3 linked regions of the Streptomyces collinus Tu 365 genome follow. The protein of the gene in region 1 interacts with the protein of each later gene in a pairwise test. Links are inferred from orthologs where the notes say so. Each region holds a gene or a part of one and is shown in the gene's direction. Other genes may lie near its edges.

The links.
Region 2: the proteins of ndk (region 1) and B446_RS16505 interact in binary tests that used the Escherichia coli proteins (3 or more experiments, as listed by UniProt). The link is inferred for Streptomyces collinus Tu 365 from one-to-one orthologs.
Region 3: the proteins of ndk (region 1) and B446_RS06845 interact in binary tests that used the Escherichia coli proteins (3 or more experiments, as listed by UniProt). The link is inferred for Streptomyces collinus Tu 365 from one-to-one orthologs.

The regions. Positions count from the first base shown.
Region 1 is NC_021985.1:3,192,234-3,196,467, reverse strand. What follows is about bases 1-2,774. They hold ndk (nucleoside-diphosphate kinase), read left to right. Parts: upstream 1-1,067; coding sequence 1,068-1,481; downstream 1,482-2,774. Other genes in these bases: B446_RS13800 (rod shape-determining protein), read left to right, coding at 1,795-2,774; B446_RS13810 (DUF4233 domain-containing protein), read left to right, coding at 642-1,004; folC (bifunctional tetrahydrofolate synthase/dihydrofolate synthase), read left to right, coding at 1-632. Outside these bases: more of B446_RS13800, read left to right, coding at 2,775-2,814; rod shape-determining protein MreC, read left to right, coding at 2,979-3,917; rod shape-determining protein MreD, read left to right, coding at 3,934-4,234. UniProt on the Escherichia coli protein: Major role in the synthesis of nucleoside triphosphates other than ATP. The ATP gamma phosphate is transferred to the NDP beta phosphate via a ping-pong mechanism, using a phosphorylated active-site intermediate.
Region 2 is NC_021985.1:3,819,307-3,823,696, forward strand. Bases 429-3,358 are described here. They hold B446_RS16505 (5-formyltetrahydrofolate cyclo-ligase), read left to right. Parts: upstream 429-1,531; coding sequence 1,532-2,185; downstream 2,186-3,358. Other genes in these bases: glp (gephyrin-like molybdotransferase Glp), read right to left, coding at 429-548; galU (UTP--glucose-1-phosphate uridylyltransferase GalU), read right to left, coding at 545-1,456; B446_RS16510 (penicillin acylase family protein), read right to left, coding at 2,262-3,358. Outside these bases: more of glp, read right to left, coding at 1-428; more of B446_RS16510, read right to left, coding at 3,359-4,390. UniProt on the Escherichia coli protein: Involved in the removal of 5-formyltetrahydrofolate.
Region 3 is NC_021985.1:1,653,994-1,658,384, reverse strand. Bases 460-3,390 are described here. They hold B446_RS06845 (uracil-DNA glycosylase), read left to right. Parts: upstream 460-1,548; coding sequence 1,549-2,232; downstream 2,233-3,390. Other genes in these bases: B446_RS06835 (hypothetical protein), read right to left, coding at 3,047-3,390; B446_RS06840 (hypothetical protein), read left to right, coding at 2,332-2,853; B446_RS06850 (ABC transporter substrate-binding protein), read left to right, coding at 460-1,450. In the rest of the region: more of B446_RS06850, read left to right, coding at 1-459; more of B446_RS06835, read right to left, coding at 3,391-3,511; B446_RS06830 (Gfo/Idh/MocA family protein), read left to right, coding at 3,725-4,391. UniProt on the Escherichia coli protein: Excises uracil residues from the DNA which can arise as a result of misincorporation of dUMP residues by DNA polymerase or due to deamination of cytosine.

The DNA.
Region 1 (4,234 bases):
TCGCGGTCGGCGGCCAGCTGCTCACCCTGCGCGGCCTGGGCGGCGAGTACACCGAGGTGTACCTGCCCCTGCACGGCGCCCACCAGGCGCACAACGCGGCCGTGGCGCTCGCCGCCGTCGAGGCGTTCTTCGGCGTCGGCGCCCAGCGCGCCGAGCCGCTGGACATCGACACCGTGCGCAAGGCCTTCGCCGCGGTCTCCTCGCCGGGCCGGCTGGAGGTCGTCCGGCGCTCTCCCACCGTCGTCCTCGACGCCGCCCACAACCCGGCGGGCGCCGAGGCCACCGCCGAGGCCGTGCGGGAGGCGTTCGACTTCACCCGGCTGATCGGCGTGGTCGGGGCGAGCGCCGACAAGAACGTACGGGGACTGCTGGAGGCCTTCGAGCCGATCTTCGCCGAGGTCGTCGTCACCCAGAACTCCACCCACCGCGCCATGGACGCGGACGAGCTGGCCGCGATCGCCGTCGAGGTCTTCGGCGAGGAGCGCGTCCAGGTCGAGCCGCGGCTGCCCGAGGCCCTGGAGGCGGCGATCACGCTGGCCGAGGAGGAGGGCGAGTTCGCGGGCGGTGGCGTCCTGGTCACCGGTTCCGTCATCACCGTGGGCGAGGCTCGCCTGCTGCTCGGGAAGGGCTGAGGTGCCGTCGTGCGTACGCTCTGTTCATCGACCCTGATCGGCGAGTTCTTCGTCATCGGCTTCGCCGCCCTGGTGGCCATGAAGGACCCCGGCCTGGCGGTGTCGACCGTGTGGCTGGTCAGCGGGATCGCCATGGTCCTGTGCGTGCTGCTGTGCGGCATGGTGACCCGCCCCGGCGGCGTCGCCCTCGGCTGGGCCCTCCAGCTCGCCCTGGTCGCCTCCGGTGTCTTCGTGCCGACCATGTACTTCATGGGCGCGGTGTTCGCCGCCCTGTGGTGGGCGTCGGTGCACTTCGGCCGAAAGGTGGACGAGGCGAAGGCCAGGTTCGCGGCCCAGGCGGAAGCACCCTCCACTACACCTGACGCTGTGTGACGGGCGGCCCGACACGCCCTGTAACCTCGTCCCACCGCACACGTCAGTAGTAAGGAGCCCTCCGTGAGCCAGCGCACCCTCGTCCTGCTCAAGCCCGACGCCGTCCGTCGGGGCCTGACCGGCGAGATCATCAGCCGTATCGAGCGCAAGGCGGGCTGGCGGATCACCGCGCTGGAGCTGCGCACCCTGGACCAGGACACCCTGGAGCAGCACTACGGCGAGCACAAGGGCAAGCCCTTCTACGAGCCGCTGGTGGAGTTCATGGCCTCCGGCCCGGTCGTCGCGCTGATCGTGGAGGGCGAGCGGGTCATCGAGGGTCTGCGCGCGCTGGCCGGCCCGACCGATCCGATCGCCGCCGCGCCCGGCTCCATCCGGGGGGACTACGGCGTGATCGTCCGCGAGAACCTGATCCACGCCTCCGACTCCGAGGAGTCCGCCGAGCGTGAGGTGAAGATCTTCTTCCCGGGCCGTGCCTGAGGCGCGCCGGACGGAATTTTCCAAGAATTTTCTGAGTGAGCGTCAGCTCGCCCTCGGGTGTCTGACCTGGGACGGCCGTACGTTTTCGGCCGTCCCTCGGCATATGCGTTGCCGATCGGGGGAACGCGTGCCCCCGATGGCCCGTCTCCGAAGGCGAGGCGCCACGCCATCTGCTGACAATGGCGGAGACCCTCGCGCAGTGTTCGCGCAGGCGCGTTTACGATAGAAGCCTTCACGTCACAGCACCCGCCTCGCCGACCTGATATGCCCTCAAAAGCTCAGGAAGGCCAGATGAATCCGGATGGGGAACTCAATGTCGTTCATCGGCCGTGACATGGCTGTCGACCTCGGGACCGCCAACACGCTGGTGTACGTCAGGGGCCGCGGAATCGTTCTCAACGAGCCCTCCGTCGTCGCGATCAACACCAACACGGGCGGCATTCTCGCGGTCGGTGCGGAAGCGAAGAAGATGATCGGCCGGACGCCCGGGAACATCGTCGCCGTACGCCCGCTGAAGGACGGCGTGATCGCCGACTTCGAGATCACCGAGCGGATGCTGCGCTACTTCATCCTGAAGATCCATAAGCGTCGGTATCTGGCCAGGCCGCGCGTGGTCGTCTGTGTGCCCTCGGGCATCACCGGCGTCGAGCGCCGCGCCGTGATCGAGGCGTCCTCCCAGGCGGGCGCGCGCCAGGTGCACATCATCGAGGAGCCCATGGCCGCGGCCATCGGCTCCGGCCTGCCGGTCCACGAGGCCACCGGCAACATGGTGGTGGACATCGGCGGCGGCACCACCGAGGTCGCGGTCATCTCGCTCGGCGGCATCGTCACCGCCCAGTCCATCCGCGTCGCCGGCGACGAACTGGACAACGCGATCATCCAGTACATCAAGAAGGAGTACAGCCTCCTGCTGGGTGAGCGCACCGCCGAACAGATCAAGATCACGATCGGCTCGGCGTACGACCTCGACTCCGACGAGCACACCGAGGTCCGCGGCCGGGACCTGGTCTCCGGCCTGCCGAAGACCGTCGTCATCTCGGCCGCCGAGGTGCGCAAGGCGATCGAGGAGCCGGTCAACGCCATCGTCGACGCCGTCAAGACGACCCTCGACAAGTGCCCGCCGGAGCTGTCCGGCGACATCATGGACAGGGGAATCGTTCTGACCGGCGGCGGAGCTCTGCTGCGCGGCCTGGACGAGCGGTTGCGGCGCGAGACCGGCATGCCGATCCACATCGCCGAGGATCCGCTGGACAGCGTGGCGCTCGGATCGGGCAAGTGCGTCGAGGAGTTCGAGGCGCTCCAGCAGGTCCTGGACGCCCAGCCCCGCAGATGACGTGACACGCCGATTCCGCCGTACGAGACGTTCTCCTCTCGTGCGGCGGATCGTCGCTATCGAGGCATAAGCTCCCCCCACATGGGCCCCTTCGGTCGGCGCTCCCCGAGCGGCGCCTCAAGGGGTCCCCGAATTCCTATCGAGGAAGGGCACGGCCGCCGCACGTGAGGGACACCAAAGAGAGCCGGCTGCTCCTGGTCCTGCTGATCGCCATCGCGTTCGCGCTGATCACGGTGGACATCCGAGGAGGCCGGAACTCACCGGTCGACGGCGCCCGGCACGCCGCGGCCGCGGCGTTCGGCCCCATCGAGAACGGCATGTCCTCGGCGGTCGACCCCGTCGGCAACGCCGTCTCCGCCGTCCGCGACTCCGGCAGCCGCCACGACCGGCTCGCCGCGCTGGAACGCGAGAACGCGGCCCTCAAGGCGAAGCTCGGCAGCGACGACCGCAACCGCAGCCGCCTGGGGCAGCTCGACAAGATGCTGAAGCTCGCCGGCGAGGGCCAGTACGGCATCAAGGGCGCCCAGGTCATCGCCATAGGGTCGGCGCAGGGCTTCTCCTGGACCATCACCATCGACGCCGGCGCGAGCGACGGCATCCGGCGCGACATGACCGTCCTGAACGGCGACGGTCTCGTCGGCCGGGTCACCACCGTCGGCCCCGACACCTCCACCGTCCTGCTCGCCAACGACCCCGACTTCACCGTCGGCACCCGTATGGAGAACGGCGACGAACTCGGCTTCGCCTCCGGACAGGGCGACCGCCCGCTGCGCGTGGAACTCCTCAACGGCAAGGCGGAGGTGAAGAAGGGCGACCGCCTCGTCACCTTCGGCTCGCAGGCCGACAAGCCCTTCGTACCCGGCGTCCCGGTCGGCGTGGTCTCCCGCGTCGACCCCTCCGGCGGCGGCCTCACCCGCACGCTCTACGTCACCCCGTACGTCGGCTTCACCAAGCTCGACATCGTCGGCGTGGTCGTGGCGGCCCCGAAGAAGGACCCCCGCGACGAGGTCCTGCCGGCCAAACCCAAGCCGACCCCGACGCCGACGGTGACCGTCACGGTCACCCCCTCGGCGGACGCACCCGCAGACGGCCAGCAGCAGTAGGAGCTGAGTTTTCTTCATGCGTGTCAACCGGATCCTGCTCTCCACCGCCCTGGTCGTCGTCGCCCTGGTCGTCCAGGTCAGCGTCCTCGCCCGGCTGCACCTGCCGGGCGCCGTCCCCGACCTGCTGCTGCTCACCGTCCTCGGCCTCGCCATGGTGTACGGCCATGTGGGCGGCGCCCTCGTCGGCTTCGGCGCCGGACTGCTCGCCGACCTCGCCCCGCCCGCCGACCACGCGGCCGGCCGCTACGCCCTCGTGCTGTGCGTCACCGGCTACTTCGCCGGACTCATCAGGCCCGAGAACGGCCGCCTGAAGTCGG
Region 2 (4,390 bases), 630 kb from region 1 along the record:
CCGGCCTCCAGGGCGAGGTCACCGGCCTTCACGTCGCCGCCCTTGGCGCGCACGTGCGCGCGTGCCTCGGCGGGGCGGTGCACGCGCACCTGCCCCTCGGAGCCCTCGGGGGCCAGGCTGCGCGCCCGCATCCCGTTCACCGGTCCCTCGCCGAGCCCGCCGTCGGTCCATTCGACGGGGACGACGGCCTCGGCGCCGGGCGGCAGCGGGGCGCCGGTCATGATGCGGGCCGCCTGGCCGGGGCCGACCCGCACCGGGTCGGCCGCGCCCGCCGCGACGTCCCCGACGACCTCCAGGACGGCCGGGAACTCCTCACTCGCGCCCGACACGTCCGCGACCCGCACCGCGTAACCGTCCATGGAGCTGTTGTCGAACGGCGGCAGGGAGACCGGCACCGTGACGTCGTCGACCAGGACGCAGCCCAGGGCGTCGAGCAGGTGCAGCTCGATGGGTTCGAGGGGACGGACGGTGGTGAGGATGTCGTCCAGGTGCTCGTCCACCGACCAGAGGTGGTCCGGGTCGTCGGGACGGGTCGCGGCGCTGCTCAACGTTGCTGCATCTCCTCGGCTACGTAACTGCGGAGCCAGGCCCGGAAGTCCGGGCCCAGGTCTTCACGTTCGCACGCCAGTCTGACAATGGCACGCAGGTAGTCGCCACGGTCGCCGGTGTCATAACGGCGGCCCTTGAAGACGACGCCGTGCACCGGGCCGCCGACCTTCTCGTCCTCGGTGAGCTGCTGGAGGGCGTCGGTGAGCTGGATCTCGCCGCCGCGTCCCGGCTCGGTCTTGCGCAGTATGTCGAAGATGTGCGGGTCGAGGACGTAACGGCCGATGACGGCGTAGCCGGACGGCGCGTCGGCCGGGTCGGGCTTCTCGACCAGGCCGGTCACCCGGACCACGTCGCCCTCGGCGGTGGCCTCCACGGCGGCGCAGCCGTAGAGGTGGATCTGCTCGGGGGCGACCTCCATGAGGGCGATCACACTGCCGCCGTGCCGCTCCTGGATCTCGATCATGCGCTGCAGCAGCGGGTCGCGCGGGTCGATCAGGTCGTCGCCCAGGAGGACGGCGAAGGGCTCCTGGCCGACGTGCGGGGCGGCGCACAGGACGGCGTGGCCGAGGCCCCTGGGATCGCCCTGGCGCACGTAGTGCATCGTGGCCAGGTCGCTGGACTCCTGCACCTTCGCGAGCCGCTCGGCGTCGCCCTTCTTCCCGAGCGCCGACTCCAGCTCGTAGTTGCGGTCGAAGTGGTCCTCCAGGGGACGCTTGTTGCGTCCGGTGATCATGAGGACGTCGTCGAGCCCCGCCGACACGGCCTCCTCGACCACGTACTGGATCGCCGGCTTGTCCACGACCGGCAGCATCTCCTTGGGAGTGGCCTTGGTGGCCGGCAGGAACCGGGTGCCGAGGCCTGCTGCGGGAATGACAGCCTTGCTGATCCTGGGGTGCGACTGAGTCATGCCCGAACCTTAACCGGTGCCTTTGCGCGGAATGTGTGGCTCCGGTTATTTGACTCTCATATGAGCACATTGAGCATGAGCACATCGAGAAAGGCACGAGAACGACCAGTGGAACACGACGGACGCACCGACGAGCCTGACAAGCGCACGTTGCGGCGGGAGTTCTTGGCGGTGAGGAACAGGTTGACGCCGGATGTCGTCCGGGAGGCGGGCGGCACGCTGGCCGGACACGCCCTGGAGCTGCCCGAACTCGCGGGCGCCCGCACGGTGGCGGCCTACGTCTCGGTCGGGTCCGAGCCCGGCACGGCCGCGCTGCTGGACGCGCTGCGCGCGCGGGGCGTCCGCGTCCTGCTCCCCGCGCTGCTGCCCGACAACGACCTGGACTGGGGCGAGTACGCCGGTGCGGGCTCGCTCACGCGGATTCAACATGGCGGAAAGATGGCCCTGTTCGAACCCTCGGGCGAGCGGCTCGGACCGGACGCGGTGACCGCGGCCGACGCGGTCCTGCTGCCCGGGCTCGCGGTGGACGCGCGCGGGATGCGCCTGGGGCGCGGCGGCGGGTCGTACGACCGGGTGCTCGCCCGTCTGGAGCGCGCGGGCGCCCGCCCCGCCCTGGTGGTGCTGCTCTACGACACGGAGGTCGTCGCGCGCGTGCCGGCGGAGCCGCACGACCGGCCGGTGCACGCGGTGGTGACCCCGTCGGGCGTGCGCCGCTTCCCCGGCGCCTGATCCGGCCGGTACGCCGACGGCGGGGGCCGCCACGCGCGCGCGTGGCGGCCCCCGCCGTCGATGTGGCGCCCTCGGCTCACGGTTTGAGGACGAGGGTGTCGCTCGTGCTCCCGTCGACCGCCTTGTCCGTGAACGACCAGGGCAGCAGCTCGCCCTTGGCCCACTTGCCGGTCTGGTCGACGTAGTGGGCGCTGTAGGCGTGCCCGGAGGCGCCGGTCAGGTTGATCCACCGGGACTTGTCGAGGTCCTTGAGGTTGACCACCATCCGCATGGACGGCACCCAGACCACGCCGTAACCGCCGGCCGCGTTCCAGCCGGAGGCGTTGACGGTCGCCTCGCCGCCGCTGAGCTTCCAGGGGCCGCGGTTGAGGACGTACTGCAGGAATCCGGGGCCCTCGGTGCCGAGCGTCTGGTTCTTCAGGAACAGGCGGTGCAGCCGGCCCCAGCTCCAGGAGTCGATGTCCTTGCCGAGCTTGGCGGTCAGCTCCCAGCGGGCGTCGACCATGGCGCGCTCGAAGAGCTGGTCCATGTTGTCGGCCTTCTTGCGGTCACCCGCCCCCGCCGGGGTCTTCCACCAGTCGCTGTCCGGCTTCTCCATGAGGGTGCGGACCACCTCGAACCAGCGGTCGCCGCCGTCCGGCTGGGCCTGGTCGGCGTCGCGCTCGCCGCACTCGCGCACCTTGCTGTCGTCGTCGACCGGACCGGTGCTGTCGATCTTGTCGACCCACAGGCACTGGCCCTTGACCCGCAGCTCCTTGGGCAGCTTGTTGCCGAAGGCGAGCTTGAGGATGTTGCGCCAGACCGCGTTGAAGTAGGCGGCCGCGGCGGAGTCGGCGTCCTGGGTGTAGTCCCAGCCCTCCAGGAGCTTCTGCGCCTGGCGGACGTCCTTGTCGTCGACGTTGATCTTCAGCAGCCTGGGCACGAGCAGCTTGGCGATGTCGCTGCTGTTGTCCAGCTGCATCTGGCGCATGTCCTCGGTGGAGATCTTGCCGCCGTCCTTGATCTTCGACTCGATCAGGTCGGTGATGCGCTGGCTGCGGGTGCCGTAGCCCCAGTCCGTGGTGAGCGTGTACGGGTACTTGTCCGGGTCGACCACGGCCTGGTTGGCGGTGACGATGTAGCCGCGCGCGGGGTCGTACTCGTAGGGCAGCTCGTTCTTCTTGATGAAGCCGGTCCAGCGGTACTTGGAGTCCCAGCCGGGAGCCGGGATCGAGCCGTCGTCCGCCGAGGAGCGCGTGGGGATCTTCCCGGGCAGGGTGTAGCCGATGTGCCCCGCGGTGTCGGCGTAGACGAGGTTCTGCGAGGGCACGTCGAACAGGGCGGCGGCGGAGCGGAAGTCGCTCCAGCCGGCTGCCTTGTCGAGGGCGAACACCGCGTCCATGGAGGTGCCCGGGTCGAGCGCCGTCCACCTCAGGGCGATGCCGTAGCCGTCGCCGCGGTCGGGTGCGGCCGTGTTGACCGTGGCCTTCCTGCCGACCTGGACGAGTTCGTCGTCGCGGTCGGACAGCAGCGGCATCCCGTCGGCGGTCTGGCGCACGACGATGGTCTTGGACTTGCCCCCGGCGACCTTGATGGTCTCCTGCCGGTTCTTGAAGGGCCGCACCTTGCCGTCGTACTGGTAGCCGTTGGCGGTGACCTTCTCCAGGTAGAGGTCGGTGACGTCCACCCCGGAGTTGGTCATGCCCCACGCGATGTCGGCGTTGTGGCCGATGATCACACCGGGCATCCCGGCGAAGGTGTAGCCGGCGACGTCGTACTGGCACTTGCTGGAGACGGTGCGGCAGTGCAGGCCCATCTGGTACCAGACGGACGGCAGCGACGCCGACAGGTGCGGGTCGTTGGCGAGCAGCGGCTTCTTGGTGATCGTGTACTTGCCGGAGACGACCCAGGAGTTGGAGCCGATGCCCTGGCCGTTCACGCCGACGGCGGTCGGCACGTCGTCCAGGACCTTGTAGAGGCCCGCGAGCTGGCTGGTGAGGGCCGAACCCGACGAGGTCGAGGTGCCGGACGACGTGGTGCCGGTCGTGCCCGTCGTGCCGGTGGTTCCCGTCGTGCCGGTGGTGCCGGTCGTGCCCGTGCCGGTCGAGCCGGTCGAGCCCGTGGAGCCGGTCGAGCCCGTGGCGCCGCTCTGCTGGAAGGAGTGGGTCAGCTCGCTGTACTGGCCCTCCTGCACGATCGGCTTGTGACGGCTGTACGGGTACCGCG
Region 3 (4,391 bases), 1.5 Mb from region 1 along the record:
CGCGCCGAGCACGCTGGACCCGGCCGGGGCCTGGGACGGGTCCTGGGAGCTGTACCGGAACATCTTCCAGACGCTCCTCGCCTACCCGAACGGTGCCACCACCCCGCAGCCGGACGCGGCCGAGAGCTGCTCGTTCACCGACAACGCCAGCCGCACCTACCGCTGCAAGCTGCGCGCGGGCATGAAGTTCGCCGACGGCGACGCGCTGAACGCCCAGGCCGTCCAGCACTCCATCGACCGCATCCGCACCATCAACGCGCCCGGCGGCCCCGCGGGACTCCTCGGCAGCCTGGACAAGGTCGAGGCGGTCGGCGACCTCGAGGTGGTCTTCCACCTCAACCAGTCCGACGCCACCTTCCCGTTCGTGCTGGCCACTCCGGCCATGTCGATCGTCGACCCCGACGACTACCCCTCCGACTCCCTGCGCAAGGACGGCACGGTCTTCGGTTCCGGGCCCTACAAGCTGGAGTCCTACGAGGAGGAGAAGCAGGCCGTCCTGGTCCGCAACGACCGGTACCGCGGCTTCGCCGACCGGCAGAACGACGCGGTGACGATCCGCTACTTCCACGACTCGTCCAGCATGGTCAAGGCGCTGCGCGACAAGCAGATCGACGTCACCTACCGAGGTCTGGCCGCCGACGACATCATCGATCTCCAGCGACAGGGCAATTCGGACCTCCAGCTCTTCGACGGCGCGGGCACCGACATCAGCTACCTGGTGTTCAACCCGAAGGACTCCTGGGCCAAGCAGCCCGCCGTCCGCAAGGCCGTCGCCCAGGTCGTCGACCGCGGAGCGATCGCGCACAAGGTCTACAAGGACACCGTGGACCCGCTCTACTCCATGGTCCCCAAGGGTCTGACCGCGCACACCACGTCGTTCTTCGACGACTTCGGCGACCCGAGCGTCGCCAAGGCCCGCCGGATCCTGTCCGACGCGGGCATCACCCAGCGCGTGCCGCTCACGTTCTGGTACACCACCGACCGCTACGGCTCCGAGACGGGCGTGATGTTCCAGGAGCTGAAGCGGCAGCTGGAGGCCTCCGGCCTGTTCAGCATCACCCTCAAGAGCCGCCCCTGGAAGACCTACGTGGTCGGCTACCAGAAGGGCGAGTACCCGGTGTTCGGCCGCGGCTGGTTCCCGGACTTCCCCGACGCCGACAACTTCATCGCCCCGTTCGTCGGCGACCACAACGCCCTCGGCACGCCCTACCCGTCCAAGCAGATCACCTCGGTGCTGCTGCCCCGTTCGCGCGCCCAGAGCAACCGCGCCAAGGTGGTGAAGGACCTGGAGGCGGCCCAGCAGCTCATGGTGAACGACGCCCGGCTGATCCCGCTGTGGCAGGGCCGGCAGTACGTGGCGGCCAGCGACGACATCTCCGGTGGTGAGCAGGCCCTCGACCCGTCGACGATCATGATGATGTGGGCGCTGCACCGCAAGACGAGCTGGTGATCCGGCCTCGCGGCAACGGTTGTCAGTGGTCGCCTGTAGGTTCGGAGAACTGGAAGTGACCGCACGCCGTAGTTGATCCACATCGTGAGGACGTTGACGTGACCGACATCGCCATGCTGCCCGAGTCCTGGCGCGGGGTTCTGGGTGACGAACTGCAGCAGCCCTACTTCAAGGAGCTGACCGAGTTCGTCGAGGAGGAGCGGGCGAAGGGCCCCGTCTACCCGCCGCGCGAGGAGGTCTTCGCCGCGCTGGACGCGACGCCGTACGAGCAGGTCAAGGTCCTCGTGCTGGGCCAGGACCCGTACCACGGCGCGGGCCAGGGCCACGGCCTGTGCTTCTCCGTCCGCCCGGGCGTGCGGACGCCGCCCTCGCTGCGGAACATCTACAAGGAGATGAAGGAGGAGCTGGGCCTGCCCGTCCCGGACAACGGCTATCTGATGCCGTGGGCCCGGCAGGGCGTGCTGCTGCTCAACGCGGTCCTCACCGTCCGGGAGGGCGAGGCCAACTCGCACAAGGGCAAGGGCTGGGAGAAGTTCACCGACGCCGTCATCCGCGCGGTGGCCTCGCGGCCCGACCCGGCGGTCTTCGTGCTGTGGGGCAACTACGCGCAGAAGAAGCTCCCGCTGATCGACGAGAGCCGGCACGTCGTGGTCAAGGGCGCGCACCCCTCGCCGCTGTCCGCGAAGAAGTTCTTCGGCTCCCGGCCGTTCACCCGGATCAACGAGGCGGTGGCCCTGCAGGGGCACGAGGCCATCGACTGGCGCATCCCCGACCTGGGCTGACCCGCGCCCACGGGGCCGCCTGCCGGGGATTCTCCGCGCCGCCGGTTAGCGTCGGGGCAGACGGCTGAGCAGACGGCCGACGACGGCCCGGAGGACGTGGTGGCGGAGCGACAGGAGCAGGCGGCACCGGACGCCGTGCTGACGCGGATCGGGCAGGTCGTGATGCTGCATCACGGCGGCGACCGTGAGGAGGCCCGGCACCGCTTCCTCCAGCTGTGGGCGGAGATCGGCGAGCACGGGGCCGCGCTGCACCGCTGCACCCTGGCCCACTACCTGGCCGACACCCAGGACGACCCGTCCGACGAACTGGCCTGGGACCTGCGGGCGTTGTCGGCGGCGGAGGAGCTGGCGGGCGACCGCTCGGCCGGTGACCCGCCGAGCGTCCGCGCCTTCCTGCCCTCCCTGCACCTCAACCTGGCCGCCGACTACGCCAAACTGGGCCGCGCCGAAGCCGCCCACAGCCATCTGCGCCGGGCCCGCCACGCCGCCGGTTCCCTCTCCGACGACGGCTACGGCGACGGAGTCTGGGCGGCGATCAGCCGCCTCGAATCCCGCCTGGGCGAGGACGACTCCCCGGGCGGCGACCACTGGAGCCCACCCCGCCAACGCCCCACCACCTGAACCGGGGCGCGGTGCGGCTTCACCGCTTGCCACGGCTGCACCCGCGACCGGCGGGTGAAGCCGCCGCGCCCCTCAGCCGGAGCCGCCGCGCCTGCGGCCTCGGCTGATGCCCCGCGCTCCTCGGCCCATCAGGCGAGGGTCCTGCACCGCTCGCAGGCGGCGGGGGTTCGTGGTCGTGTCCCCGCAGGCGCGGTCAACGGCCGTACGTCCGTTCGCAGATCACCGACTCCGGGCTGTCGCCGCGCCAGCCGCCGTACTTGCGGCCGAGGGCGCAGAGTTCCTCGGCGCCGCGTGCCGGGCGGGGCAGGGCCGGGGGGTCGGCCGGGCGCCGGTGTGCGGGTTCCGGGTGTGGCCGCGGGAGGGCGGGTGGCGCCGGCGGGCGGTGCGCGGCCGGTGGCGCGGGCTCCGCCCGGTGCGGGGCGGCCGGTGCGGTGCGGTGCGGGTGTCCGGACGGGCCGGCCATCTCCAGGGCCTCGCGGGCCGGTGCCTGCACCACCCGCGGCTGCGCGCTGCCGTCGGGCTGGGCCGCCGTGAGCCGCGAAGGCGCCGTGTCCGGCAGTGGTCCGGGGGTCGCCGGGCGCTGTACCGTCACACAGCCGGACAGGGCCGAGACGGCCACGGTGACCAGGAGCGCTGCGGTCGTCGTCGTTCGATGCACCCGGCAACTGTGCTGGTTCGGCGCCCCCCTTGGCACCGCGCACCGTACGCGGATGCCCCCGCACGGGTGATCTCCTGCCCCTAACGAAGGGCCCTGCCGCCCGGAAGGTGACGTTCCGGGTGCCGATGGCGCCGGGCTTCGGCGGCTTGTCCGGACGGCGGTCCCCGTATGCTGCCGGGGGAGTACGCGCACGCGAGCGGCAGGGGAGAGCACGTGAAGGTCGGCTGCATCGGACTCGGGGACATCGCGCAGAAGGCCTATCTGCCGGTGCTGGCCACCCAGCCGGGGATCGACCTGCACCTCCAGACCCGGACGCCCGCCACGCTGGAGCGGGTCGCGGACACGCTGCACCTGCCCGCGGGGCAGCGGCACACGAGCCTGGACGCGCTGCTGGACGCCGGTCTCGACGCCGCCTTCGTGCACGCGCCCACCGCCGTCCACCCGGAGATCGTCACGCGGCTGCTTCAGGCGGGCGTACCCACGTACGTCGACAAGCCGCTCGCCTACGAACTCGCCGACTCCGAGCGTCTGGTGACCCTGGCCGAGGAGCGCGGGGTGACGCTGTTCGTCGGCTTCAACCGCCGCCACGCCCCCGGCTACACGCAGTGCCTGGAGCACCCGCGCGAGCTGATCCTCATGCAGAAGAACCGGGTCGGGCTGCCCGAGGAGCCCCGCTCGATGATCCTCGACGACTTCATCCACGTCGTCGACACCCTGCGGTTCCTGGTGCCCGGCCCCGTCGACGACGTCACCGTGCGCGCCCGCACCGAGGGCGGCCTGCTGCACCACGTCGTGCTCCAGCTCGCCGGGGACGGCTTCACCGCGCTCGGGGTCATGAACCGGCTCAGCGGTTCCGCCGAGGAGATCCTGGAGGTCTCCG